DNA from 4 places in the Brevibacterium sp. JSBI002 genome. Region 3 is predicted to be linked to each of the others. Evidence: riboswitches for the same ligand, from Rfam matches in the RefSeq annotation. Region 3 holds a riboswitch; each other region holds the start of a gene.

Region 1 (7,205 bases), 1.4 Mb from region 3:
GCAGGCGTCGACATCGCCGCCAGCCACGACACCCTGGACTGGAACCCCGACGACGCCCGCCAGTGGGTCGAAGGTCAGCTGCAGGGCAAGGGCGAGAAGCCGATCGCGATCTACTCGGCCAACGACGGCACGCCGGCGGTGTCATCGCTGCGACGAAGAAAGCCAAGGTCGAACCCGTCGTCACCGGTCAGGACGCCGAGGTCGACGGACTGCAGAACATCCTCAAGGGTGACCAGTACGCCACTATCTACAAGTCGATCCCGCCGCAGGCCGAGTTCGCCGCCAAGGCCGCCGTGGCTCTGGCCGCAGGCGAGGACGTCGATGCAGGGACGACCTACAAGGACACCCCCACGGACTTCGTCGAAGCCAAGGTCGTCACCACCGACACCATCAAAGACATCGTCGGTGACCAGATCAAGGCCGAGGACATCTGCACCGGCAAGGTGGAGAAGCTCTGTGCCGATGCCGGCGTGAAGTGAGCGCGTGGGCGTTCACAATCTGACGTGACCGACCTCTAGCCGGCGACCACCACCGGTCGCCGGCTGCCGGGGTCAACGACTGTGACAAGTAGGAACAGATGACACCAGAGACACCCGACCCGGCACCCGCAACGACGTGGACGCCGGGCAGCGACAGCGAGCCGGTGCTCGAACTGCGCGGAATCAACAAACGGTTCGGTGCAGTCCAAGCCCTGACCGACATCCATCTCAGCGTCGGCCGCGGCGAAGTCGTCGGCCTCGTCGGCGACAACGGCGCCGGCAAATCGACCCTGATCAAGGTCATCGCCGGAGTCCACGCCGCCGATGACGGCGAACTCATCATGAACGGCACGGCGCAGAGATTCTCCTCCCCGAAGGATGCCCAGAAAGCCGGAGTGGCCACAGTGTTCCAGGATCTGTCCCTGTGCGAGAACCTCGACGTGGTGGCCAACCTGTTCCTCGGACACGAGAAGACCCGCGGCGGCGTCCTCGACGAAGTGACGATGGAAGCCAAATCCTGGGAGCTGCTGCGCAGCCTCTCGGCAAAGATCCCGAGCGTGCGCGTACCGATCGCGGCCCTGTCCGGCGGTCAGCGTCAGACGGTCGCGATCGCCCGGTCCCTCCTCGGCGAACCATCACTGGTCATGCTCGACGAACCGACGGCGGCGCTCGGCGTCGCCCAGACGGCCGAGGTGCTCAACCTCATCGAACGGCTCAAGGAGCGCGACCTCGGGGTGCTGCTCGTCAGCCACAATATGGCCGATGTGCAGGCGGTGTGCGACCGCGTGCACGTGCTGCGACTGGGCAAGGATGCCGGTGACTTCCCTGGTGACGAGCGCACCGACGTGCTGGTCGCCGCGATCACCGGAGCCAGCGACAACGTCGTGACCAAACGCGCCGCACGGAGGGGTGAGCGCCGATGACCCGCAATTCCTTCATCACCGATGAGCGGATCTCGTCCGAAGGCGTCATCGGCACCTTCGTCCGCCGGGTCAAAGAGGGGCAGTTGGGGTCGTTCCCGGTCATCCTCGCCCTCATCGTCATCGTCATCGTGTTCCAGTCGGCCGACTCGAACTTCATCTCTCCGGCCAACCTCGTCAATCTCTCCACTCAGGTCGCGTTCCTCGCGATCCTGGCTCTCGGCATCAACCTCATCCTGCTCCTCGGCGAGATCGATCTGTCTCTGGCGCAGTTGGGAGGTCTGGCTGCCTCGCTGCTCGGAGTTCTGGTGGTGAGACAAGGTGTGCCGCCGGCCCTGGCGCTGATCATCATGCTGCTGCTCGGCCTGGTCGTCGGCGCGATCCAAGGTTGGTTCTTCGCCGTCGTCGGCATCCCGGCGTTCGTCGTCACCTTGGCCGGTCTGCTCGCGTTCACCGGTCTGACCCTGACGACTCTCGGCACGCAGAAGAACCTGTCGATGTCGGACACCTTCGCCTTCGACTTCGCGAGCTTCTACTTCCCGGCGATCTGGGCCTACATCTTCGGTGCCGTCGCGATCATCGGCTTCGGCGGCGGCATCATCTATTCGAAGATGCGTCGCCACCGCGAAGGCCTCAGCGCCCCGAGCTGGGCGTCGGTGATCGTGCGCATCGTGCTGCTGGCCGCGATCGTGTTCGGCTTCCTCATCCTCGTCAACCAGGACTTCGGTCTGGCGATGCCGTTCTTCCTCATGATCGTCATCGCGATCGTCATCGACCTCGTGTTGCGCAAGACCCGCTACGGTCGTTCGATCTACGCCGTCGGCGGCAAGGTCGAGGCCGCCCGGCGAGCCGGTATCCGCGTGACCTGGGTGCGCATCAGCGTGTTCATGGCCGCAGGTGTGTTGGCCGCGCTGTTCGGTTTCATCAAGACCGGTGTGACGACGAACGCGGGATCGACGCTGGTGAGCACGCAGGATCTGCTCAATGCGATCGCCGCGGCGGTCATCGGCGGCACCTCGTTGTTCGGCGGTCGCGGTACTGCTTGGGCAGCCGTGCTCGGTGCCCTGGTCGTCGGTGCGATCAACAACGGTCTCTACCTCATCGGCTTCAACTCCGATGCACAGCAGATCATCACCGCACTCGTCTTGCTCACCGCCGTCGTCATCGATGCGCTGAGCCGCCGCGGCCAGAGGTACGTCGGGCGGGGGTAGCGGCTGCTCTTCCCTCAGCGGACCCCGTTGCGGCGAAACCACCCTGAACCGGAGGTGGTTTCGCCGCGACGGGGTCCGCTCGGCGGTTCTGCTGGATGGAGGAGTCGCCCGTGTCCGACCGGGCTGATACAGTCGGAGCCAATGACATGGGGTGCCTCATGACGATCCGCTCAGGCGGAGATCGGCGAGGCTGAGAGGACACCCATCGAACCTGATCTGGGCCATACTAGCGAAGGGATCGTCATGGTTGACTTCGACCTGCGTTCTGCCAATGCGCGACTGCGCGCAAGCAATCCACTCATCCAGTGCATCACGAACACCGTGGTGCAGCAGTTCAGCGCGAACGTGCTCCTGGCCATCGGCGCCTCCCCGGCGATGCTCGACCACGAAGCCGACGCCGGACAGTTCGCCGGAATCGCCAGCGGAATCCTCGTCAACTTCGGAACCGCCTCGAACCATCAGCTGCTCGCCGCCGACGCAGCCATCGACGTCGCGAACGCCGCCAGCAAGCCCTGGGTCCTCGACCCCGTGAGCGTCGGCGCCGTCGACTTCCGCACCGCCCGCATCCGCCGTGCCGCCGCCGATCAACCGACTGCCATCCGCGGCAACGCCTCCGAGATCGCAGCACTCGCCGGAGTCGGACTCGGTGGTCGTGGAGTCGAATCCACCGATGAAGTCGATGCCGTCCTTCCCGCCGCGGCTCAACTGTCGCGAAAGACCGGCGCAATCGTCGCGGTCTCCGGACCCACCGACGCCGTCGTCGCCCACATCGACGGCACCGATCACGTCGCCCGGATCTCCGGCGGACACGAATTCATGCCGCTGGTCATCGGCACCGGCTGCTCACTCGGCGCCGTCACCGTCGCATACCTGGCCGCCGCCCGTGCCGGACTGGCCGACCCCGACGCCGACGTCTCAGCAATCAGCGCCCCCGAGCAGTCCGCGAACGGAGGGGCCGCCTCGGCGAAGTTCGAAGCCGTCGTCGCCGCCCACGCCCACTTCGCGGTCGCCGGGGAACTCGCCGCCGATGGTGCGAAGGGTCCGGGCAGCTACTCGGTGAACTTCCTCGACGCGCTCCACACCGTCGACGGTGACCGACTCGCGCAGGCGAGAATCGGCCTCGACACGCTCACCGCCGGCGAAGGCGTCCAGGCATGACCGCCGGATCCGCCCACATCGCTGACAACTCGGCCGACGACGGCGCGACCGTGAACGACCGAGACGGCTCGACCGACCGCTTCGCCGGAATCGACACGCGCCTCTACCTAGTCACCGACTCGGCGCAATGCGAGGCCGCCGGTCGCAGCGTCGCCGAGACCGTGCAGGCCGCCGTCGCCGGGGGAGTGGGCATCGTCCAGGTCCGCGACAAAGACATCGACGACGGTGACTTCTACTCGCTCACCCGCCAAGTCATCGCCGCCGTCGAAGCCGCCGCCCGCGACACCGACCGCACGGTTCCCGTCGTCCTCAACGACCGCGTCGAGGTGGCCCGCCGCCTCATCGACGAAGGCGAGAACGTGCACATCCACGTCGGCCAAACTGACACCACCGTCGCCGAGGTGCGCGCCGCCCTGGGTGCGGAACCGCTCATCGGTCTCTCGGCCGCGAACAGCGACGAATTCGCCGCCGCCCGCGACTCCGGAGTCGTCGACCTCGTCGGCATCGGGCCGGTCTTTGACACTTCCACGAAAGCAGACGCCCCCGACGGAATCGGACCGGACCATCTCCGCGAACTGGTGGCAGAAGCGGGCATCCCCGCGGTCGCGATCGGCGGCATCAACGCCGATCGTGCCCCTGACCTGAAGGGACGTGGGCTGATCGGGATCTGCGTGGTCTCGGCGATCTGCATGGCTGACGATCCGAAGACTGCGGCCGAGGAGCTGCTCGCCGCTTTCACCGGGAGTGCACAGTGACGACCCGCCCGCCGATCACCCTGTCCATCGCCGGCACCGATCCCTCGGGCGGCGCCGGAATCCATGCCGACCTCAAGACCTTCACCGCGCGGAAGACCATGGGCACGACCGTCATCACTGCTCTCGTCGCGCAGAACACGCACGGTGTGTCCCGGGTCTATCCGATCGACGTCGATTTCGTCGCCGATCAGTTCGAGTCCGTGCTCGGCGACCTGCCCGTCGATGCGACGAAATCGGGAATGCTCGGCAGCCGTGACCTCGTCGAACTCGTCGTCGATCGCGCCGCCGAAGGTCGGCTCGGCTTCTATACCGTCGACCCTGTGATGATCGCGACCTCCGGCCACCGCCTCCTCGAGACCGATGCCGTCGACGCCGTGCGCACCCACCTGCTGCCCGTCGCCGACCTCATCACCCCCAACCTCCCCGAGGCGGCCCTGCTGATCTCCGACGACGAACCTGAAGCGCAGACGACTGAAGCCATGCGTGACCAGGCCCGGCGCCTGCTCGAACGCGGGCCCGGAGCGGTCCTGCTCAAGGGCGGACACGGCAGCGATGACGAAGTCATCGATATCCTCGCCACCGCCGACGGCCAGGTTCGCGAGTTCACCCACCCCCGCGTGGCGACGATGAACACGCACGGAACTGGGTGCACCCTGTCAGCCGCGATCACCGCCGAGGTGGCCGTCCTCGGCCGCGAACACACAGAGATCGGATCGGACATCCTCGGCGAGGCCGTCGGCAATGCCCTCGACTATCTTGCTCGCGCTCTCACCTCGGCTGCGGACTGGCAGCTGAGCCTAGATCCGGAGGGCGCCCACGGACCGGTCGACCACCAGGTCGACATCGTCCGCGGTCGACACTCCTGAGGTATCCAGCCCGTCTGACCACCACCTCACCGCAACCGCCAACTCACTCGAACCACCACATCATACGAATCACCACGTCACACCAGCACAAAGGAGTTCCCATGACCGTCACCTTTACCGCCGGCCCACTGACCACCCAGCTGTGGGACCGCGTCGGTCCCATCGTCAAGCAGATAGAAGAGCTGCCGTTCCTCGCCCAGCTCGCCGACGGCAGCCTCGATCCGAAGGCCTTCGTCAATTACATCTCGCAGGACAGCCTCTACCTGAACGGATATGCCAAAGCCATGTCGTTCCTGGCCGCGAAGACCGTCGACCGTGACGAATCCCGATTCTGGGCCGGATCTGCCGCCGAGGCGATCACCGTCGAAGAGGAGATGCACGCAGAGCTGCTCGCCGACGCCCGACTCGCCTCGGCGCTGGAAGAACTCACCGCGGAAGGCTCCCGTTTCGAGGCCTCCCCGACGACGCTGGGATACGTGTCCTTCCTCGTCGCCAACGCCGCCAGCCGATCCTACGGCGAAGGCGTGGCCTCAGTGCTGCCGTGCTTCTGGGTGTACGCCCATATGGGCAAGGTGCTTGTCGACCGGGCCGGGCAGATGGCCGACGACCACCCCTACCGCACCTGGGTGCAGACCTACGACTCTCCCGACTTCGACGAATCGACCCGCCAGGCCGTGCAGATCCTCGAACAGGAACTCGCGAAGGCCCCGAGCGAGGAAGCCGCCCGCATGCGCGCGGCCTTCGAACAGGCCTGCGTCTTCGAACTCCACTTCTGGGCCTCTGCCCACGCCATGCAGAACTGGGACGTCTCCGTGTTCCTGCCCCAGGTAGTCACCGTCTGATTCCAGGGAGCATCGGATCCCCCTCGCCGAGGTGGCCCTGACCTTGAGTCGGTCACCTCGGTCGGCGGGCGGAAGCGTTCCCGCCTCAGGCGCGAGACGCTCCGGATGGACCATCCGGGTAATGAGTGAGCGGACCGAACGATCCGAGCGCATGCCAGCCACGGCGCAGGGTGGTCCACAGGAGGACGTGATCGACCTCGATGAGGGGCACCCGGTCATGCTTCGGGCAGGCGAATCGTCCCACGAAGAAGACGATCGTTGCGAACATCACTGCGATCATGAACAGAATCAGCAGATCCATGGCGGCCCCCTCACACCCTGATACGAATGCCTCTCTTTCAGTCTCGCCCCAAAATACAGAGAAAGATAGGGCTATCCCACCTGGCGAGCGTGAAGGTGATCAAAATCAACTCGGGCGTGAGACGCCGTTCACGCAAAGGACGAAGCGAGGCTCTCGGCAGCGCTGATGACGGCCCGGGCGGCCGCGCGTCCCTGGTCGTAGCTGATCGAGGACGGGAAGGTGAAGCGCACACTCGTCTGGGCGACCTCGGCCGCGACTCCTAAGGCTGTGAGCACATGGGAGGGCTCATCGGAGCCGACCGCGCAGGCCGAACCGCTCGAGGCCGTCACCCCGAGTCGTTCGAGCTCGAGCAGAACTGCCTCGCCGGAGGCGTTCGAGAAGCAGAACGACGCGTGATTCGGAGTCCGCGTCGTCCGGCCATCCGGGCCGGCCGTGCCCGCCGCGCCGGTCAGAAACGCCCCGGGGACGTGGCTGAGCACCGTGGCGATGAACTCATCACGGATGGCCCGGACACGATCGGCGGCCTCATGCCGCTCCGCCTCGACGAGTTCGAGGGCCGTGGCGAATGCGACGGCCAACGCCACGTTCTCCGTGCCCGAGCGTCGGCCCGACTCCTGACCGCCACCGTGGATGAGCGGTTCGACGGGGACGCGGGCGCGGATCGCGGCCACAC
Region 2 (7,205 bases), 270 kb from region 3:
AACCCCGCTTCGAGAGTGAGCACAAACCGGAATCTGCTGGCCGGGAGCTGCTCGCCGATGCCCATCTGCAGCTCGCCGCAGGCACATTCGGTTTCGCTGCCCGCGCCCGTGCCGGTGTCGTGAGCGGAGTCGTCCATACCGTCGTCGGCGACCATGAGGTTGACGGCGAAACAGGGCGCTGCCAGTTCGACGAGGTTCACGTCCTGACTTCCGAGGAAATGTTCCGCGCGCAACGCCGGCACCGGGTGCACGATTCTGTCGATCTCCAGGACCACCTCGGCGGTGGGGAGGAAGGTGCGCGCCACTCCGGGCAGCGCTGAGAACGGGCCCACGCGTTCGAGTCGAGCGATGCTCAACCGCCAAGGACGCAGCCCCGGAGTCAGCTGCGCGGAGTCAGCCAGGGAGACGAGCTCAGTGGTCTGACCGGCACCATTGGCCCACAGGACAGGATTACGGTCGGCAAACGAGGCGAGCGCGCGCATGACTCAGCACACCACGGACGGGTGGGGCCGCCTCGGTGATGGTGTGGTCATCCTTTGCACAGGCAGAACGGGTGACCGGCCGGGTCGAGGAACACGCGGAACGTCTCTCCCGGCTGCTCTGGGGCCTTGCCCGCACCGATCTCGAGCACGGACTCCTCAGCAACATCGAGGTCGTCGACGATGACGTCGAGGTGCATCTGCTGCGGGTGGGCCTGACCGGGCCAGCTGGGCGCGTGGTAGTCCTCGACCTGCTGAATGCACAGCGGGGGCCAAGAATCGGAGGTGACTTCCGCCCAGGTGCCGTCCTCCTCGACCGCGACCTTCCAATCGAGGAGCTGGCCGTAGAACTCTGCGAGCTCGGCGGCGTCGGGAGCATCGAGTACGACCACAGGTTGCTTTGCGATAGCCATGACCTGAGTCTACGCCGCACCACGGACATGACGAAGGGGCCAACGACGGTCGGGGTGGCGTAAGATCGTTGAGCAGATCCGCCGGGCGAGCGATCGCGCCGGCACCCCGAGCAAAGGTGCGCGATGAGTTCTCACATGCTGCCCGTCGGCAATGCTGCCGCGGTGCACATCATCCACGACAATCCGGAATGGATCGCCCCGTTCACGGATGCGCTCGACCGCCTCGGCGTCGCCCATGTCGAATGGCTGCTGCCCGAGACCACGATCGATCTTGCCGCGGAACCCCCTGCCGGGCTGTTCTGGTCGCGGCTGTCGGCGTCGGCGCACACCCGGACCGATCCGTATGTGAAGGAGTACGGACGTGCGGTCCTCGACTGGCTCGCCGCCGCCGGCCGCCGAGTCATCAACGGTCGCGACGTCTATGAGCTCGAGGTCAGCAAGATCCGTCAGCATCGCGAGCTGGCTGGCCGGGGCTTCGACGTGCCGCGCACCGCGGCCGCGTTCGGACCGCGGGCGCTCGTCGAGGCCGCGGCCGGCTTCACTCCCCCGTTCATCACGAAGCACAATCAGGGCGGCAAGGGCCTCGGTGTGCGTCGCTTCGACTCCCGTGCCGAACTCGAGGCGGTCGCCGATGAGTTCGCGCCCGGTGGAGCGAATGCGCCGATCGACGGCATCACCCTCATCCAGGAGTATGTGCAGCCTGCCCAGCCGTTTATCACCCGTGCCGAATTCATCGGCGGACGCTTCCACTATGCGGTGCGCGTCGACGTCTCAGGTGGGTCATTCGAGCTGTGCCCGGCCGATGCCTGCACGATTCCGGGTGCCGGGCCCGATCCCGACGTCGAGGCGGTCCCCCAGTTCGCCCGCCGTGAGGAGATCACGGCCGGAACACCGCTCATCGCCGGGCTCGAGACGCTGTTGGCCGACCTCGGCATCGAGATCGCCGGCATCGAGTTCATCGAGACCGCCGACGGCCGTCAGGTCGTCTACGACATCAACACGAACACGAACTACAACCCATCCGTCGAGTCCGCCGAGCAGTCGGCAGGTCGTCAGCCTGCCGCGGACCGTATCGCCGATTTCATCGCCGATGCCCTCGCCGAGGCGGCCCCACAGTCGGTATCCCCCGCCGGGCCCGCAGCGTGGTGATAGTGTCGAAGTGCTACAGGGGAGCGCCGAAAGGACCGGCGCTGAGAGTGCGCATGCAGACCCTTTGAACCTGATCCGGTGAACACCGGCGGAGGGAGTGGACAAGCAATGACCACCACAGATTTCGACACATCGATCACCGTGGACGCCTACGGAGCGGTATCAGCACTGGTGAGTTCGACCAGCTGGCAGTGGACGGGAGCCGTCGAACACCGGTTCGTCCGGGAGCTCTTCGCCGGCCGCATCGACGACACGGTAATGCGCGACTATCTGGTGCAGGACTATCAGTTCTTCGAGTCGTTTCTGTCGATGCTCGGCGCGTGCGTGGCCCACGCCGATGAACTCGAGGCGAAGCTGCGGTTCGCCCGACAGCTGGGAATGCTCGTCGCCGATGAGGACACCTACTTCGTCGACTCCTTCGCCGAATTGGGAGTCGATACAGCCGATTATCTCCACCCGGAACTGACCGCCCCGACGGTTGGGTTCCGCGATCTCATGGACTCGTCAGTCGCTTCGGCGTCGTATCCGCAGCTGCTCGTCGTCCTCGTTGTCGCCGAATGGCTCTATCTCGACTGGGCCGAGTCCCGGATGGACATGCCGCCGCGACATATTCACCGAGGCTGGATCGACCTCCACCGAGGCGAGGCCTTTCACGGGTGGGTGCAGTTCCTCGTCGACGAGCTCGAGCGCGTATTTCCCTCCGGCGACGCCGAAGCCGCCGAGTCCCTGACCCGCGTGTGGCGGCACGCCGTCGACCTCGAATGCGCTTTCTTCGACAACGTGTACGACAACTGAGCCGCCAGGGAACGCACACCGCAGCCGCACACCTCACTGACCTAGACTGGCCCCATGAGCACAGGTGTAGATGCAGTCGTCGTCGGATCCGGCCCGAACGGCATGGCCGCCGCCGTCACCATGGCCCGTGCCGGGCTGAGCGTCGAAGTTTACGAGGCTCAGCCGACGATCGGCGGCGGCGCCCGCACCCTCGACCTCGGTCTGGCCCCCGGCGTCACTCATGACATCTGCTCGGCCGTCCACCCACTGGCCATCGCCAGCCCCTTCTTCGTCGACTTCGATCTGCGCGCCCGCGGCCTCGAGTTCACCACCCCCGAGGTCTCCTACGCCCAGCCCCTCGACGGCAAGCCCGCCGCGCTGGCCTTCCACGATCTCGAGAAGACGGTCGACCACCTCGGCGCGGCCGGACCGGAATGGCGGCGATTCTTCGCCCCGCTGCTCGATCGGGTCGATGACGCGATCTGGCTCTCCCTCGGGGACAAACGTTCCGTACCGGAGACCCTGCGCGATCTCCCCGGCATCGCGAACGTCGTCAAGTTCGGCCTGCGACTCCTGTCCCAGGCCAGCCCCGCATGGAACATTCCGCTCTCCCACGAATCGTCCCAGGCCCTGTTCACCGGAGTCGCCGCGCACGCGATCGGCGGATTGCCGGCCATGGGCACCGCGGCCACGGCCACGATGCTCTCGACCGTCGCCCACGCGGGCGGCTGGCCCTCCCCCATCGGCGGATCGCAGTCGATCATCGACTACCTCGTCGCCGACCTCGAAGCCCACGGCGGAACCGTGCACACGGATGCGCGCATCGACCACGTATCGGACATGCCCGCTGCCCGCGCCTACCTGCTCGACACCTCGGCGCTGAACGCCGCGCAGATCTTCTCCGGCCTCATCCCGAGCCACGTCGACAAAGCTCTGCGCAGCTTCAAACACGGCAACGCCGCTGCCAAGGTCGACTTCGTCCTCGACGGCCCGGCCCCCTGGTCCGATCCCGCGGTCGGACGTGCCGGCACTATCCACATCGGCGGATCCCGGGCGCAGATGGCCGCCGCCGAGGCACAGGTGATGTCCGGTCGCATGCCCGCCGATCCCGTGTGCCTCGTCTCGGATCCGACCGTCTTCGACCCATCCCGCGAGGTGAACGGCCTGCGACCGCTGTGGACGTATGCGCACGTGCCCTTCGACTGCCCGCTCGACCCGACCGAGTACATCACCCGCCAGCTCGAACGCTTCGCCCCGGGCTTCCGCGACCGCATCGTCGCGCACAACGCGATCCCCGCCTCCGAGATGGCCGGCCACAACCAGAACTACATCGGCGGGGACATCGCCACCGGCATCGTCTCCTTCTACCGGATGATGGCCCGCCCGCGCACCAGCTGGGACAACTACAGCCTCGGCGTGCCCGGTGCCTACCTGTGCTCGGCAGCGACCCCGCCGGCACCTGGCGTGCACGGAATGAACGGCTGGTTCGCCGCCCGCCGGGCTCTCAAGTCCCGGTTCGGGATCACGGAGGCCCCGAGCCTGGCCCCGGGCGACTGACTTTCATTCAGCTCACTCAGTCCTGCACCCACCGATCAGCGTCGCTGTCATAGTGCCATTCGGCCACCTCGGTGACGGCCTCGATGACGTTGTTCAGCCAGTACGTCGTATCCGGGTGCCAGCCCGCCACGAGACTCGCCGTCCGGTCGTCCGTGTTACCTGCCGTGGGGACGGTCTCCGCTTCCTCGCCGAGGCGGCCCTCCGCCAAGTCGATGACCGCACCGGCCGTGCGCAGATAGCCGGCCAGACCGACGTGGACACCGTCGAATTCCTCGGCCACCCGTGACCAGTCGGGGATGACCCAGCGGCCCTTGCGCCCGGTGGTCTCGGACCAGACATAGCGGCGCTGGGCGGTGACGTCGAGCGGGTAGCGGCGGCACAGATCGGCCCAATCCTCGGATGTCCGGATCTCGGCGATGCGAGCGTCCGTGCGCAGTCGCAGACGGCAGGCTCGGGCACGCTCGAGACCGAAATCGTCCTCGACGAGTTCGACGCCGATCAGGGTTCCGTCCGGCCAGGTCCCCGTCGACGACCAGAGCCCGTCTGGCGGAGTCGACCACCATTCGCCGCTGAGCTCCATATACGGGTTCTTGGCGAAATCGTGACGGTAACGGGTTTCCGTGGTGAGGACATCTGCAAGCCACTCGTCCAATCCCCACGAGAGACTCGCCCCGTCTCCTTCGAGAGGCGGATAGAGATCGGTCAGCGTGATCGCAGGCGCCGCTGTCGAATCAACAGGGCCTAGGGGCCGGTCGAATACTGCAGGCAGCCCACTGCGATGATCTGCGTCGTCCCAAGCCAGAGCCCATTGATTGCCCGGGTGCAGAGGCGCGGTCCAGACATCGAGCAGGCCAGTGGATATGAGCATCTCCGCGAAGGGGCGCAGAGCGTCACGCACCTCTGGGTCAGCAGCGATCTGATCGGCACCGTGAGGACGCTGCCAGTACATGGCGCCGGAGATGACTTCGGCCATCTCGTTCTCCAGGTCAATTTGAGTCGGCCTCAGCGGTGTGACGCGTCGCAGGGTTGCCGCGACGTCCTGGGCAGTGACGTCTCCGGGTTGCGGTTCGAACACCTGTCAACTGGCCCTGATGGAATCGTCCGCGTCGAATTCTTCCGTTTGCGCACTCACGGGCACGACCGCCTCGGCGGCGGCGAGGATCTTCGCACCTTTCGCAGCTTTGAGACCCGCGCCGAGGACCCCGATGATGACGAGGACGGCCCCGCACAGCTCGCCGACGGTGACCCGCTCGCCGATGAAGACGAACGCCGCGCTCATTCCGACGACGGGCACGAGCATCGAGAAGGGGGCGACGACTCCGGCGGGGTTGCGCGACATCAGCCACGACCAGATGCCCGAACCGAGGATCGTCGCGATGACCACGGTGTAGAGCAGTCCCGCGATCGCGAGCAGCCCTGTCGGTGTGGTCAGTCCCGAAAACGACGCCCCGACCCGGTCGGGTCCTTCGACCGCAAGGGAGAGGGCGAGCATCGGCACGGGCGGGACGAGCGACATCCACATCGTCAGCTTGATCGGCTCAGTGGTGTGGGCCTGCCGGTTACAGATATTGCCGATCGCCCAGCCGAAGGCGCCGGCGAGGGTGAGGAGGAAGGGCAGGAAGCTCGCGTGCGAGTCGAAGCGCTGCCAGCCGACGACCGCGAGGCCGGCCATCGCGATGAGGAGGAAGAGCATCTGCGAGCCGCGGACCATTTCGCGCAGGAATGTCATGCCCAGCAGCACTGTGAAGGGGCCCGAGGCTTGGAGGACGAGGGACGCGAGGCCCGCGGGCATGCCGGCGGCCATCGCCCAGTAGAGGAAGAGGAACTGCAGCAGTCCGAAGCCGAGTCCGTAGCCGACGATCCACCGCGCTTTGACGTCGGGCTTCGGGACGAAGAGCAGCGCGGGGACCGCGAGCAGGGCGAAGCGCAGAGCGACGAGGAAGAAGGGCGGAAACTGCGCCAGAGAGAGATCGATGGCAAGGAAATTCAGTCCCCACATGACCGCCACCGAGGCGGCGAGAAGGCAGTGCTTGAATGACATGGCCCCATTCTCAACTTCGAGAACAATGAAGCACAATCGCAGAGTGCTTCATCGACTCTGTAGCATGGCTTCATGGTCATCGATCCGAAGCATCTCGAGCTGCTGCGCCTGTTCGACGAATACGGCAGCGTCACCGCCGTCGCCGATGTCACCCATCGCTCCCCGTCGGCCGTCTCTCAGCAGCTGAGGCAGGCCGGGAGCGAGATCGGCCACGCTCTCGTCGAACCCGCCGGTCGCGGACTCACGCTCACAGCCGCGGGACGACTGCTTGCCGACGGTGGTCGGGACGTGGCCCGCACGCTTGCCCGGGTGCAGGCCCGATGGGAGGGCCACCTCGGCGAAGCTGCCGGAGAGATCGCCCTGGCCGGGCTGCCGAGCGCGCTCACCCACCTTCTCCCCGATGCGCTGCGCAGGCTGCGGGAGGACCACCCGCACATCGATCTGCGCATGGACGATGTCGACCTCGCCGAGCACGAATTCGCGGGGCTGACCCGAGATGTCGATATCGTCGTCGCACACAGCCTCGTCGCCGAACGCCCCCTGGGTACCGACGGACTCACCGTCGTCCCGCTCGCCCGCGAACCGATCGACGTGGCCCTCGCCATCGGCCATCGGCTTGCCGATCGCGCCGAGCTGACCCCGGACGATGTCGTCGATTGTCGCTGGGTGGGAGTGCCCCGCGGATACCCCTTCGACACGATCCTCACCTCGATCGAGCATCTCACCGGTCGCGACCTCGACGTCGTCCAACGCATCCGGGACAACCGGCTCATCGAAGCGATCGTCGCCTCC
Region 3 (7,205 bases):
TCGCGCTCGGCCAACCATTCGGGCGTGATCTGCCGGGCGACGTGATCGTCGGTGCGGTAGCCGGCGGCGGCGAGCACACGTGCCTGACGAGGGTCGATAGGGTTGCCGGCCTCCTCGTCGCTGATCCCGGCGGAGTCGACGACCGCCTCGGCGCCGGTATCGGCCAGGTGATGTAAGAGCACACGTTCGGCGGTGACGGACCGGCAGATGTTGCCGGTGCACACGAAGACGACGGATGCCAGACTCATACTCTCCTCCTCGGGCAGGGCGTGCGGGGCTCTGATCACGATACTGTGGGGCCATGACTTCTGAAACCTCACTGACCTCGATCAGGCCTCAGGACGACCTGTACCAGCACATCAACGGCGAGTGGATCGACTCGTTCACGATCCCCGACGACCGGGCCGGCGACGGAGCCATGCGTGAGCTCTTCGACGCCGCCGAGACCAAGGTCCGCGACATCATCACCTCCGTGACCGACAGCCCGCAGGAGCCCGGCTCCGAAGGGCAGAAGGTCGCCGACCTGTTCACCTCGTTCATGGATGTCGATCGCATCAACGAACTCGGTGTCGCCCCGCTGACCTCGACATTCGCCGCCATCGACGCCGCCGAGGACAAATCTGAGCTCGCCGCCCTGCTCGCCCGGTTGGAGACCGAAGGCATCGGCGGTCTGCTCGGCGGGTACGTCACCGCCGATGCGAAGGACTCCGACGTCTACGCCCTCTATCTCGTCCAGGCCGGCATCTCCCTGCCCGACGAGGACTACTACTTCAACGACGACCACGCCGAGGTGCGCGCGAAGTTCCTCGCCCACGTGCAGAAGATCGCGGCCCTGGCCGGCCTCGGTGAGAAGTCCGGAATCTCCGACGCCGAGGTGGCCGCCAAGGTGATGACGTTCGAGACCGAACTCGCCCGCCACCACTGGGACCGTGTGGCCTGCCGTGATGCGGAGAAGACGTACAACAAGTATTCGATCTCCGAGCTGCGCGACCTCGGACCCGAGTTCGACTTCGACTCCTACCTGGGGATCCTCACCGCCGATGCGTCCGATCTGAAGTACCTCGTGGTCTCCCAGCCCTCGTTCGTCACGGGTATGGCGAAGGTGTGGGCGGAGACCGACATCGAGACCATCAGGACCTGGCTGCGCTTCGTCGTCGTCTCCGACACCGCCTCGCTGCTCTCCGATGAATTCGTCGAGGAGAACTTCGACTTCAACTCCCGCACTCTCTCGGGCACTCCGGCCCTGCGGGAGCGCTGGAAGCGCGGGGTCAGCCTCGTCGAGGGCTACCTCGGTGAGGCCGTGGGCAGACTCTACGTCGCCTCCGAGTTCCCACCCTCGTCCAAGGATGCGATCGACCACCTCGTGGGCATGCTCATCAAGGCCTATGACAAGTCGATCCGCGAGCTCGACTGGATGAGCGAGGAGACGAAGGAACGCGCCCTGGTCAAGCTCTCGAAGTTCACTCCGAAGGTCGGCTATCCGGAGGTGTGGCGGGAGTACCCGGCCGCGATCGACTCCTCCGACCTGGTGGGCAACGTGCGTCGCTGCTCGCAGGCCGAGCATGTGCGGCAGGTGAAGCGGATCGGCGGGCCCATCGACCGCACGGAATGGCTGATGACCCCGCAGACGGTCAACGCCTACTACCACCCGGTGATGAACGAGATCGTCTTCCCCGCAGCCATCCTCCAGCCGCCGTTCTTCGACGCCTCCGGTGATGTCGCCGCGAACTTCGGAGCGATCGGCGCAGTCATCGGCCACGAGATCGGTCACGGCTTCGACGATCAGGGATCGCGTTATGACGGTGACGGCAACCTCGTCGACTGGTGGACCGAATCGGATCGGACCCTGTTCGAGGAGCGCACGAACGCGCTCATCGCCCAGTACGAAGAGCTGGTCCCGGCAGGTCTCGAACCGAATCAGCACGTCAACGGGGCGCTGACGGTCGGTGAGAACATCGGTGACCTCGGTGGTCTGTCGATCGGGTGGAAGGCTCTCGAGCTCGAACTCGGCGAACGGGCGGGCACTCCGGGAGTGCCGGTGGCGCCGTCGGCCGAGCAGGCGAAGGCGTTCTTCGAAGCGTGGGCGAAGGCATGGCGGTCGAAGATGCGCACCGAGGAGCGTGTGCGCAGGCTCTCGATCGACCCGCACTCGCCGGAGGAGTTCCGCTGCAACCAGGTCGTGAAGAACATGACCGCGTTCCACGACACGTACGGAGTCGAGGAGTCGGACGGAATGTACCTCGCTCCCGAATCCCGAGTCACCATCTGGTAATTGCTACCTGACGGCGGCCCAGCAACTCGCGCGAGGTTGCTGGGCCGCCGTCAGGTAGTTCGGGGAGGAAACGGGCGCTGGGACTGAGGCGGGGAGCCTGGACTCAGCGGTGGTGGCGGATGAGGGCGACCATGCGGTAGTCGAATTCCTGCCAGCTCGTGATCGAGGCGCCGGATTCCATCGCCGCCTGGAAGTCCTCGACCTCGGTGCGGTCGGACTCGAGCGGAATGTCGAAGGGCATCTCCACGTAGATCAGCCCGCTGGCGTCGGTGTGGACGATGTCGAAACCGGCCTGCTTCGGGTCGAGTTCGTTGTTCATCACGATGAGCAGACGGTCCGCCGGCGCCTCGTATTCGGTTTCGATGCCGTCGACGTAGCCCTGCTGCGAACGCAGCTCCCGCTGGGCCTGGATGACGAACGCCGAGTAGGCGCCGATGCCGATGACCGGAATCCGTGAGGTCAGCGCTTCGGTGGCGACATCGATGAGCCGCGACCGGGCCTTGCGCCCCAGCGGCGACAGATCCCCGCCGGACATCGCGACCCCGTCGAAGCCGACGAGGGAGATCTGCCCGTCGTCGTGGTTGGGGTTGAGGATGGTGATGTCGAGGCCGAAACGCGAATACCAGGGGCGAGTCACCTCGGCTCTCTCTTCGTCCCACCACACGTAGAAGAGGAACGGCACGTTGATCCCGGCCTCCGAGTAGAAGAACGGCGGACGCCGCTCACCTGCGGTGACGTCGAAGGGAACGACGTTTCCCTCGATCGGGGCCGGGCAGGTGGCGAACGAGGTGAACGCGAACGGGTAGTTCACCGCACGGTTGAAATCGATGACGAGCGACCCGTCCTGATTCGGCACTCCGAGGTCGATGGTCCGCCACGCCGCGGTGGCGTTCCCATTCGTCGAGTCGTGGAAGTCCAATTGGAGCCCGGTCTTCGGGCACCCGGTGGCAAGCAGGCTCACCTCACCGTGCGAGGTCTCGAAGGTGACGGTTCCCGCCGCCTGTGTCTGCAGCTGCAGGTCCTCTTGGGCGGTTTCGATCGTATAGGTCTTGAACGGGTCGAACCTCGTGAACCGGGCGAGGAAGACGAAGTCCGGGTCCGGGTCGAAGACCGGAACCTCGAAGAACTTCCCGAGCAGCGGGGACTTCGAATTGCGCACACGCACGCCGAGGCGGCCGCCCCGATCGATGAGTTCGTAGAGGACGTTGCCGACAGTGAACCAGTTGAGCGAGCCGCCGTTCGGAAGCTTCGCGCTGAACCCGTTCTCTTCCACGCGGACCTGTGGCTTGGCGGGCATGGCGGCGTGGCCGTCGGGTCCGCCATCGGACCCCGCATCGGATCCGTCGTCCGTTCCGGCAGAAGAGTCGGAACCCGCAGCGTCTGCCGCAGCCGCGCCCGCACCGGACTGGTCCATCACCCGAGGCAGGGTCGAGGTGTCGCTGGGCACGGCCGGGCTGGTCGCACGGGTCGGTCCTCCGCCGCTCGCGCCGGAACCGCCAGCAGCCACGGCAGTCCCACCGTTGTCGACCGTGCTGAGCAGGTCGAATGTCTCGGCTGCGGGGCCGGCATTGATCCCGGTCTTCAGTGATACGGTCACCCATCCGTCGTCGACGGTGAACGTGCCGGGGGCGTCGGTCCAGGTCGATTCGGCGTCGAGCCAGTGGAGTCCGACGACGCTGAGCCAGCCGAACGGTTTCGCAAGGGCTGAGTTCCGTGAGTCGCGCCAGGTGTTCCACTCCGTCACGAACTGGTTCACGTCGAACACTCCTTGCCGTCGCTGGTGCGGTCGCAGGATCGCTGCCCCCGCCTGATTCTCGGACCCGGTGGCAGCCCGGCGTCTGAGACCTGATCTTCTTCACCTCCAAACTACCGCAAACGATAGGCTGGGGAAATGAATGAATCACTCCCGAGACCGGATGTGGCCGCGACGACAGCGGCCGACCTCGGCGACTTCGTCAGCGCATCTCCCAGCTCGTACCACGCGGTGGACACGGCGGCGAAACGCCTGGAGGCGGCCGGTTTCTCCCGCCTCGACGAGTCCGTTCCCTGGTCGCTGACGCCCGGAACCGGGCATTACGTCATCCGCGACGGCGCGCTCATCGCGTGGATGAATCCCACCGTCACCGAGGCGGCTCCCCCCTTCCGCGTGTTCGGTTCCCACACCGACTCCCCGGCGTTCAAACTCAAACCCGGCGGTGAGTTCACCGCCGAAGGCACCCGCCAGGTCGGGGTGGAGATCTACGGCGGGCCGCTGCTGAATTCGTGGCTCGATCGTGAGCTCGCCTTCGCGGGTCGACTCAGCCTCGCCGACGGCAGCATCGTGCTCGCCCATACCGGGCCGATCGCCCGCATCCCGCAGCTCGCGATCCACCTCGACCGGCAGGTCAATGAGGGACTGGCCTTGGACAAGCAGCGTCACACCACTCCCGTCATCGGCCTGGCCGACCTCGCCGAGGCGGACATCATCGAACTGCTTGCAGAGTCGTCCGGGGTCGATGCCGAGTCCGTCGTCGGCCACGATGTCTACACCATTCCCGTTCAGGAGCCGGCCCTCTTCGGTGCCGCCGAGGAGTTCTTCGCCTCGCCGAGGCTGGACAACCTTCTGTCCGTGCACGCCGGCGTCACCGCTCTCACCCAGCTCGATGCCGACGGGCTCGACGGCATCCCGCTGTTCGCAGCGTTCGATCATGAGGAGATCGGGTCGAATTCGCGCTCGGGCGCGTGCGGTCCGTTCCTCGCCGATGTCACCGAGCGCATCGTCGCCTCATTGCTGCCGCAGTCGACGCGCAGCGATTATCTTGCGTCGATGGCCACCTCGGTGTGCGTCTCCTCCGATGCCGGGCATGCTGCCCATCCGAACTACCCGGAACGGCACGACCCGCATGTCCGCCCCCGCCTCGGCGGCGGTCCCCTGCTCAAACTCAACGCGCAGCAGCGCTACGCCACGGATGCGGTGGGCACCGCCGTGTGGTCGCAGGCGTGCGCGGCCGCAGGAGTCGAGTACCAGGATTTCGTGTCGAACAATGCGATGCCCTGCGGGTCGACGATCGGACCGCTGACCGCCACTCGTCTGGGCATGACGACCGTCGATGTGGGGCCTGCCCTGTACTCGATGCACTCGGCACGCGAGATGGTCGCGGTCTCCGACGTCGTCGCCCTCGGCGCGGCTGCGAAGGCGTTCTTCCAGGGCAGCTGACCACCAACCTGTCGTTCAAGGCGGCGCAGTTGTCCTCACTGCGACAGTCGTGATATGAATGACACAACCCCACGGGAGCCCACTGCAAGGGCTGAGATCGGACTGGATCGTCCGAGACCGTAGAACCTGATCCGGTTGATACCGGCGTAGGAAGTGAGGACTGCAGATGACTGCATTCACCCCAGAAACACCTGCCCCTGCCACGACTTCGGCCTCCGCACCTTCGCACGACGAATTCACCCTCGAGCAGTATCCGACGCATTCGCCGGCATGGGTTGATGACGAGGAACACGGCATCCGCGTTCCCGTGACCCGCATCGAGCTCGAGGACTCGAACGGCCGGTCCAACGATCCCGTCGACGTCTACCGCACCGTCGGACCGGGCAGCATCCCGGAAGAGGGACTGCCCGCTCTGCGATTCCCGTGGATCGAGAACCGCCTCGACACTGAGACCTACGACGCCCGCGGCCACCGCATCGCCGACGACGGTCGTGCCGCCGTCCGCCGAGGGGCCCCGTCGCAGCAGTGGAAGGGACGCAAACCTGTCCCCCGTCGGGCCAAGTCCGGCCGCACGGTGACCCAGATGCACTACGCAAGGCAGGGCATCATCACCCCGGAGATGCGGTTCGTTGCGCTCCGCGAACAGTGCGATGTCGAACTCGTCCGTGCCGAGCTTGCCGCCGGTCGCGCGATCATCCCGAACAACATCAATCACCCCGAATCCGAACCGATGATCATCGGCAAGGCGTTCCTCGTCAAAATCAACGCGAACATCGGCAATTCCGCGGTCACCAGCTCCATCGCCGAGGAGGTGCAGAAGCTGCGGTGGGCTGCGAAGTGGGGTGCCGACACCCTCATGGATCTGTCGACCGGCAATGACATCCACACCACCAGGGAGTGGATCATCCGCAATTCGCCGATCCCCATCGGCACCGTCCCGATCTATCAGGCACTGGAGAAAGTCGACGGCGATGCGAATGCGCTGACCTGGGAAATCTATCGCGACACAGTCATCGAGCAGTGCGAGCAGGGTGTCGACTACATGACCGTGCACGCCGGTGTGCTGCTGCGCTACGTTCCGCTCACTGCCGACCGGGTCACCGGGATGGTCTCGCGCGGCGGGTCCATCATGGCCGGTTGGTGCCTTGCCCACCATGAGGAGAACTTCCTCTATACCCATTTCGATGAACTCTGTGAGATCTTCGCTCGCTATGATGTCGCCTTCTCGCTCGGCGACGGACTGCGTCCGGGTTCTATCGCCGATGCCAACGATGCCGCCCAGTTCGCCGAACTCGACACTCTCGCCGAGCTCACCGAACGAGCATGGGCCCACGACGTCCAGGTGATGGTCGAAGGGCCCGGGCACATTCCGCTCCACCTCGTGCGGGAGAACGTCGAACGTCAGCAGGAGCTCTGCCACGGGGCGCCGTTCTACACCTTGGGTCCGCTGGTCACGGACATCGCGCCCGGATACGACCACATCACCTCGGCGATCGGGGCGACGGAGATCGCCCGCTACGGCACGGCGATGCTCTGCTACGTCACCCCGAAGGAGCATCTCGGGCTGCCCGACCGTGACGACGTCAAGACCGGGGTGATCACGTACAAGATCGCCGCACATGCCGCCGATATCGCGAAGGGCCACCCCGGTGCGACGGCCCGCGATGATGCTCTGTCGAAGGCTCGATTCGAATTCCGGTGGCGGGACCAGTTCGCCCTCGGCCTCGATCCGGAGAC
Region 4 (7,205 bases), 570 kb from region 3:
GGGTTGGACAGGCCCCGATCGAGAGGTGCGAGATGTCTGCTCAAACCAATTCGTCCGAATCCGGCCTCAACCTCGAACTCGGCGTCCTCGTCGGCTTCGACGGCTCCGAACTCGCCGCCCAAGCCGTCCGCTACGGCGCAGTCGAAGCCGAACGCCGCAGAACCGTTCTCACCGTCGTCACCGCCTATGAGCTGCCGACGATGATCTATCCGAATATGGCCTCCATCCCCAGTGAACCCGAGGATGACAAGGCGATGAAAGAAGCAGAGAAGACCCTCGCCGAGGCGGTCGAACTTCTGCGCGACTACTCCGGTGAGAAATCCTTCCGCACCGCACCCGGCAATTCCGCCGGTGCGCTCGTCACGCTCAGCGCCGATGCCGAGGTCGTCATCGTCGGCGCCCGCGGCCGCGGCGGTTTCATGGGCCGGGTTCTCGGGTCCGTTTCCACGGCTCTGCCTGCCCACGCTCACTGCCCGACGATCGTCGTTGCCGAACGGTCGACGTCAGCAACGGCCGGCAACGGCCCTGTCGTCGTCGCCGTCGACGGCTCCGACACCGGTCGGGTCGCCATGTTCACGGCGGCAGCCGAGGCCGCCTTACGCGGCACAGAACTCGAACTCGTCGTGGTGCTTCCGGCCGGTGAGGAATGGCTCTACTGGTACCCCGACCTCGAGCTCAGCTCCGAGGTCACCGCGCGCCGGCAGAGGCAGCTGACCGAATCACTCGAGAAGGAAGCCGGGACGCTGTCGGAGCAGTTCCCAGATCTGGCGGTGACCACCTCGGTGCCGGTCGGCGATCCGACTGAGACCCTCGTCGAGATCACCTCGCGCGCACAGCTCACGGTGATGGGAACCCGTGGGCGCGGAAGGATCCGCAGCGCTCTGCTGGGATCCGTCTCGCGTGGAGTCCTCAACCATGCCGAAGGCCCGGTCATGGTGGTTCCGAGCTGATCGGCGGCGCCGTGCTGATCAGCAAGGCTGTGCTGATCAGCTGAGCCCGGCACCTCGGCGGCGACGGCTCGCAACGAGGAGCGTCGCGCCGAGTGCCAGCGCCCCCGCGCCGACAGCCAAGGGCAGCGCAAGCCCATCGCCGGTGCGGGGCAGGTCTCCGCCCCCACCCGCCGAGGCGGTCCCGGAGGAATCCGAATCATCGCCCGTCCCTGCGGCGTTCGCCTCGGTACCGCTTGCCTCGGCGCCAGAGTCGGCGGTGCCGGCATCTGCTGTCCCCGAGTCTGTTCCGTTCCCGTCGTCGTTGGCGCCTGCGGCATGAGCGTCGGCATTCGAACCGGTTGCGTTAGTGCCGCCATCGGTATCTGCCGATACCGCACCGTCGTCCGAACCGTCCGAATCGCTCTCCGAACCGTCGGCTCCGGCTCCCGCCGCGCCGGCGTCTGCGTCTTCTCCCGCGCCATCCGCTTCGACTCCGGCGCCGGCCTCTGATCCGGCATCAGGGCCATCCGCTTCAGCCCCGGCCCCCGCACCGGCGTCTGATTCGGCGTCCGAACCATCCGCCGCGGCGCCGGCTCCGGAACCGGCGTCGGCCTCCGCGTCATCATCCGGGGCAGGTTCTTCCGCCTCGGCGTGCCTGAGTTCGACATCGTCGATCTGCTCAGATGCGGCCTGAGCTTCCGCGCGTTCACCATCGGCCGGCGCCCCGCCTGCCGGCACCTCATAGGTCGTCGCCCGCAGCGCTTCGTCGCTGACTAGGACCCGGGTGAAGGCGGGCACGTCGTTGTGGACGCTCTTCCCTTCCCAGTCGAGGCCGGGAACGTAGTCATAGAACTTCGACCCCGATGACGAGGTCAGCGTGAGGTAAAGCGTCTGCCCGTCTTCCTTCTCCTCCTCGGCTCCCGCTTCGGAGCCCTCAACGGGCTTGCCTTCGCCGTCCATGAGGAAGGTGCGGTTATAGATGTGGTCGTGGCCGGAGACGACGAGGTCGATGTCATTGCGGGCCGCGACCGGAGGGATCGCCTTCCGCAGCCGCTTCACATCGAGGTCGCTCCAATGGGTTGCCGTCGAATAGATCGAGTGGTGGAACCCGAGAACCGTCCAGCGCGCATGGTCTCCGTGCTCAGCGACGACCTCGTCGATGAACTCGGCGTGGGCGTCCATGTCAGGGCTGTTCGAGTTGATGTTGAGGAACAGGACCCCGTCTTCGATGAACCAGTAGTCGCCGCCGGAGGTGATGACGCCGCCACCGCCGTGGTCCTGGCTGACATTGGGTCGGTTGAAGTGCTGCTCGTAGGCTTTCGATGACACATCGTGGTTGCCGATCGTCGTCGCCTGCGGGATCGTCCGGGTGGCTTCCGGTGCCAGGTACTGAGCGTACTGCTCCTGGTTGCCGGCGGAGTTGACCTGGTCTCCCAACGAGTAGAAGAAGCTCGGGTCGTCGGCGGTGGCCACGGCCGAACTCAGGGTCCGGTCCCAACCGGCCGCGTCGTCGGGATCTCCGCCTCCGGCGCCGACCTGGGGGTCGCCGAAGACGAGGAATTCGTCATCTCCTCCGGACGATCCTGTGGTGAACTGCTGCACCTCGGTGAACCCGTCCTCATGGCTGCCGACCTGGTAGGCGTATTCGGTGTCGGGTTCCAGGTCGGTCATGCTCGCATGGTTGAAGTGACGCTTGAGGTCGGTGGCAAGGCCGGAGTCCGTGGTCTCAGCCCTGTCAGCATCGGCGGGGAGCTTTCCGCCGTCGACCTCACTGGCCGGCGCCCACCGGACCTCTCCCCCACCGGAACTCTCACTCATCCACGAGAGGTTGCGTGCCGTGGAGTCGGCCCCGACCTGCAGAACGGGATCGGTGATCGCCTCACTCCCCGCATCCGCCTCGGCGGGCGAATCCGTCCGGTCCGGGCTGGGAGTCTGAGCAGAGTCAGCGTTCGTGCCCTGGGCCGCGGTCGACCCTCCGGAACCGAGAGATGGTTCGGCACGCACGGGCACCGGGGCCGCCACCAGAGCGGCGAGCAGGGTGGCGGCGGACAGGGCACTGAGCGGTCTCTTGAGTCGATGCGTATTCACCCGCCCATTCCTACTGACCAGTAGTGTCCGATCGTTCGAAGCCGTCGACGGGAAGGGGAACGGGAAGTGAATCCTCGATGACCGATCCCGGCCCCCGGGTCGCTTCCGATCCCGGACTCCGCGTCGCTTCCCTGTTGTACAGTGGTGGCTACGACAGGGGAGCGCCGTCAGGAGCGCTGAGAGTGCAGAAGAAGCTGCAGACCCTCGAACCTGATGCGGTTAGCACCGCCGAAGGAAGTCGAGACTCTTCACCCCTCCTTGACATGAGGAGGCACAATGCCGAATACCACCACGCCGAACACCACCCCCACCCCTTCACGCGCCTTCACCGCGGCGCCGAAATCCAAGCAGTGGCGGGTGGTCGACTATGTCACCACCGCTGTTCTCGGCATCGCCGTGGGGCTCGTGTTCTGGGTGTTGGCGCTGAGCTGGAAGGTCCTCGAACTCGCATTCCAGGCATTCCCGCCGTCGATCGGTCTCATCGCAGGACTCTGGGTGCTGGCCGGTCCGCTCGCCGGTGCCATCATCCGCAAACCCGGTGCCGCGCTCCTGTGCGAACTCATCGCCGCCATCGTCGAAGCCGTCCTCGGCTCCCACTTCGGAGCGACAGTTCTGCTCTCGGGTCTGCTGCAGGGCCTCGGCGCCGAACTCGTCTTCGCCGCCTTCGGCTACAAGCGCTTCACCCTGTGGGTCACCGCCGCTTCGGGCATGCTGGCAGCTGCGTTCATGGCCGTGAGCGAGAACATCATGTACAACGCCGAATGGCAGTTCGGCTTCCAGGCGATCTACGCAGTCTGCGCGATCGTCTCCGGTCTCGTCATCTCCGGGATCGGCGCTTGGTTCGCCTATCGGGCGATCGCGGCCACCGGAGCGCTGCGCTCCTTCGCTTCCGGCCGTCTGCGCTGATGGCGCTGCCGATCACGGCCGCCGGCTTCTCATTGACGCACACCGACCGTGACCGGCCGGCAGTCGGTCCGCTCGATCTGCAGATCGCGGCCGGAGAGAAGGTGCTGCTGCTCGGCGCCTCCGGGGCCGGCAAATCGACGTTCCTCCACGCTGTCGCCGGTGTCCTGCCCGAGGAATCGGGTGAGGCCACCGGTGAACTCCTCGTCGGCGGCGAGAAACCGGATCCTCGCCGAGGCAGCACCGGGCTGGTCCTCCAAGATCCCGATTCGCAGGTGATCTTCTCTCGCATCGGCGATGATGTGGCGTTCGGGATGGAGAACCTCGGACTCCCGGCCGAGGCCATCGAAGCCCGGATTCCCGAGTCGCTGCGGGCGTTGGGGCTCGATCTGCCGCCGGAGCATCCGAGTGCCGCTCTGTCCGGTGGGCAGAAGCAGCGGCTGGCTCTGGCCGGGATCCATGCGATGGCCCCGGAGGTCATCGTCCTCGACGAACCGACGGCCAATATCGATCCAGCCTCGGCCACCGAGGTCCGCGACGCCGTGCTCACCGTGCAGGCCGAGACTGCGGCGACAATGCTCGTCGTCGAACACCGGGTCGAGCTGTGGATCGATCACGTCGACCGGGTCATCGTACTCGGCCGCGACGGCATCGCTGCCCAAGGTCCGCCCGCGCAGATCTTCTCCGATCCCGACCTGACCGACACACTCGTCGACTGCGGAATCTGGATGCCGCGGCACTCCCCCGCCCCGCGCCGAGGCGGAACCGCAGGAATCGATAGGACGACGAGCCGCCTCGGCGAGGTTCTGCTGCGCACAGATCGGCTCAGCGTTGCTCGACCACGCATGGCCGCCCCCGCCGCGACCGACCTGGACCTGAGCCTGCGTGCCGGGCAGGCGCTCGGGATCGTCGGTGCGAACGGGGCAGGCAAATCGACGACGGCCCTGACCTTGGCGGGTCTGCTGCCCGAATTCTCCGGGCAGGTCCTCGCCGAGGCGGCCTTGCAAGATGGAGCCAAACGACCCCGGCCGTTCGCCTGGCCGTCGAAGCAGCTGGCGGCGCGCATCGGCATGGTCTTCCAGGAACCGGCGCACCAGTTCCTCACCTCGAGCGTGGCGGCCGAACTCGAGCTGGGTCCCCGGCTGGCCGGGTGGCCTGCCGCCGAGTCGCGGGCTCGGGTGGATGAGCTTCTTGAGGGGCTCGGGCTCACCGGGTTGGCGCAGGCTCATCCGCAGAGTCTCTCAGGTGGGGAGAAGCGTCGCCTGTCGGTGGCGGCGATGCTGGCTCCCCGGCCCCGGGTGCTCATCGTCGATGAGCCGACCTTCGGTCAGGATGCACTGACGTGGGCGGGGTTGGTGGAGATGTTCCTCGATGCCTTGGAACACGGTTCCGCGGTGGTCGCGGTCAGCCACGATCAGGCGTTCCTCGAGGCCATCGGTGCCGATCTCCTCGAGCTCGGCGACCGCAGCAGCGCAGAACTATTCAGCGACGTTGAGTCGGATTCGCATGTCAGGGCGGGTGAGCGCGGTGCGTGAGAGTCTCGATCACCACGTTCGCCCCTCCCCCGAGGTCGCCGCCCAGGATCCGGGGCAGCTCATCCCCGTGGTGCGTTCGACCGCATTGGCTCGGTGCAATCCGCTGACGAAGATCGCAGTGGCTCTCATCCTCATGGTCGGGGCGCTGCTGAGCATCGATCTGGTCTCCGCCGGGGTAGTGCTGCTCGCAGCGTTGCTGGCTCTGCCCGCGACGGGACTCGATCTGGTGGCCGCCGCCAAGCGGCTGTGGTTCCTTCCGGCGGGCGCCCTGCTTGCGGCATGGGGCACCGCGCTGCTGGCGGAGAAGACCGGGGATGTGGTCGTCGACTTCGGTCCGATTCTGTTCACCACGGGTTCATTGACGGCCGCCGCGGCGATCTTCGTCCGTGCCCTCGCATTGGCGATCCCACTCATTGTGCTCGCGTCGACGATCGATCCGCGTGACCTCGCCGATGCGCTCATTCAGCACCTGCGGCTGCCGGAGGTCGTCGTGGTCTCCGTTCTCGCGGCCTCGCGTCTGCTCGGGCTGTTGGTCAGTGAGTGGCAGGTGCTGGCGATGGCCAGGCGGGCCAGAGGCGTCGCCGGCGGTTCGCTTCTGCGGCGCACGGGCAGCCTCTTCAGCGGGGTGTTCGTTCTGCTCGTGGTCTCGATTCGCCGGGCGACGACCCTGGCGATGGCGATGGAGGGTCGGGCATTCGGTCGTCCGGGCCGCACGTGGCGCAGGCGGTCGAGTTTCGCGACCCGAGATGTCGTGGCGGTGCTTCTCAGTCTGGCTGTCTGCGGGATCGCGATCGGTGCGGCTCACGTGCTCGGAGTCTGGAATCCGATCATCGGCTGAGGCGGAGCGGGTGTCTCGGAGCTGCCGTGCTCACGAGAAGTCGGAGTCGTTCCGCTGCCGATCGATCAGAGCTGCCGGACGGTCAGAGCTCAGAGCTGTTTGAGGAAGCCCTTGCCGAAGGCCCGCCATTCTTCCAGGGCTTCTGGGCTGGGAAGCTTCGACGTGGTGAGGACGAAGAGGGTTTTGTCTTCGCGCTTCGTCTCAGCGGCGGCTTCGACCTTGATGCCGCCGTCGAGGTTGGCTCGCCAGAAGGAGCGCTTCGCCGTCTCCGAGGTGCGGGGATCACCGTCGAGGGCCACCTCGTTGAGGGTGTCGCCGACGAGGGACGCGAATCCTTCGATGAGTGCGGAACGATCTCCGGGGATGGTGCGGGACACGGCGACATCGAATGTGCCGTCGGCGCGCTGGCCGGGGACGCGGCGTCCGATCTCCTGCTCATAGGCGACGACGGCTCCTTGGACCCACCAGCCGTGGTTGTGGACTCTGCCCTCGACCTGGGGATAGAGAGCGTCGGCGAGTTCCTTGTGGCTCGCCGACGCTCCTCCGGCCGCTTCCAAGCGAGCACGGGTGTCGGCCCATGGTTCGTTGAGGGCCTTTTCGATCGATGCGATGTTCTGCGCTCTGGTCGCCATGGCAGAAGCCTACGTGCTCGATCGACCCGGGATGAAGGTGTGGAAGGCGATCAGTCGATCTTGAGTTCGCCCATCTCGTCCCAGCCTTCACCGTCGATCTTGCGGGAGATGATCTTCGGGGTCGTGGCCAGGTGCGGGCGCATCGATTCGAGACCGGCGGCGAAATGGTCGCTCTTGACATGAGGTTCGGCACCTTCGTCGGTGAACGCTTCGACGAGCACGAACTCGTTCGGGTTCTCCAAGCTCTTCGACCATTCGAACCACAGATTGCCGGGCTCTT

Evidence for each region. A riboswitch is a leader RNA that binds a small molecule or an ion and turns the genes downstream of it on or off. The one in region 3 is predicted to bind thiamine pyrophosphate.
Region 1: another riboswitch for thiamine pyrophosphate. It lies ahead of LJ362_RS12670 (hydroxyethylthiazole kinase); the one in region 3 lies ahead of thiC (phosphomethylpyrimidine synthase ThiC).
Region 2: another riboswitch for thiamine pyrophosphate. It lies ahead of LJ362_RS02915 (TenA family protein); the one in region 3 lies ahead of thiC (phosphomethylpyrimidine synthase ThiC).
Region 4: another riboswitch for thiamine pyrophosphate. It lies ahead of LJ362_RS04310 (ECF transporter S component); the one in region 3 lies ahead of thiC (phosphomethylpyrimidine synthase ThiC).

What each region holds. Positions count from the first base shown of each region.
Region 1 is NZ_CP110341.1:2,782,377-2,789,581, reverse strand. It holds gene LJ362_RS12685 (substrate-binding domain-containing protein) at 1-474, shown strand, start outside; gene LJ362_RS12680 (ATP-binding cassette domain-containing protein) at 578-1,402, shown strand; gene LJ362_RS12675 (sugar ABC transporter permease) at 1,399-2,610, shown strand; TPP riboswitch at 2,748-2,866, shown strand; gene LJ362_RS12670 (hydroxyethylthiazole kinase) at 2,854-3,768, shown strand; gene thiE (thiamine phosphate synthase) at 3,765-4,523, shown strand; gene thiD (bifunctional hydroxymethylpyrimidine kinase/phosphomethylpyrimidine kinase) at 4,520-5,389, shown strand; gene LJ362_RS12655 (TenA family protein) at 5,491-6,231, shown strand; gene LJ362_RS12650 (hypothetical protein) at 6,317-6,532, opposite strand; gene LJ362_RS12645 (cysteine desulfurase family protein) at 6,661-7,205, opposite strand, start outside.
Region 2 is NZ_CP110341.1:675,247-682,451, reverse strand. It holds gene LJ362_RS02930 (HutD family protein) at 1-482, opposite strand, end outside; gene LJ362_RS02925 (VOC family protein) at 530-892, opposite strand; gene LJ362_RS02920 (ATP-grasp domain-containing protein) at 1,016-2,041, shown strand; TPP riboswitch at 2,049-2,155, shown strand; gene LJ362_RS02915 (TenA family protein) at 2,150-2,836, shown strand; gene LJ362_RS02910 (phytoene desaturase family protein) at 2,891-4,372, shown strand; gene LJ362_RS02905 (hypothetical protein) at 4,389-5,345, opposite strand; gene LJ362_RS02900 (EamA family transporter) at 5,451-6,413, opposite strand; gene LJ362_RS02895 (LysR family transcriptional regulator) at 6,486-7,205, shown strand, end outside.
Region 3 is NZ_CP110341.1:407,258-414,462, reverse strand. It holds gene LJ362_RS01765 (low molecular weight protein-tyrosine-phosphatase) at 1-248, opposite strand, end outside; gene LJ362_RS01760 (M13 family metallopeptidase) at 302-2,272, shown strand; gene LJ362_RS01755 (DUF1684 domain-containing protein) at 2,376-4,028, opposite strand; gene LJ362_RS01750 (M18 family aminopeptidase) at 4,164-5,468, shown strand; TPP riboswitch at 5,531-5,639, shown strand; gene thiC (phosphomethylpyrimidine synthase ThiC) at 5,635-7,205, shown strand, end outside.
Region 4 is NZ_CP110341.1:981,295-988,499, reverse strand. It holds gene LJ362_RS04320 (universal stress protein) at 33-950, shown strand; gene LJ362_RS04315 (FN3 domain-containing metallophosphoesterase family protein) at 987-3,017, opposite strand; TPP riboswitch at 3,163-3,271, shown strand; gene LJ362_RS04310 (ECF transporter S component) at 3,294-3,923, shown strand; gene LJ362_RS04305 (ABC transporter ATP-binding protein) at 3,923-5,455, shown strand; gene LJ362_RS04300 (energy-coupling factor transporter transmembrane component T family protein) at 5,448-6,293, shown strand; gene LJ362_RS04295 (hypothetical protein) at 6,383-6,925, opposite strand; gene LJ362_RS04290 (putative quinol monooxygenase) at 6,976-7,205, opposite strand, start outside.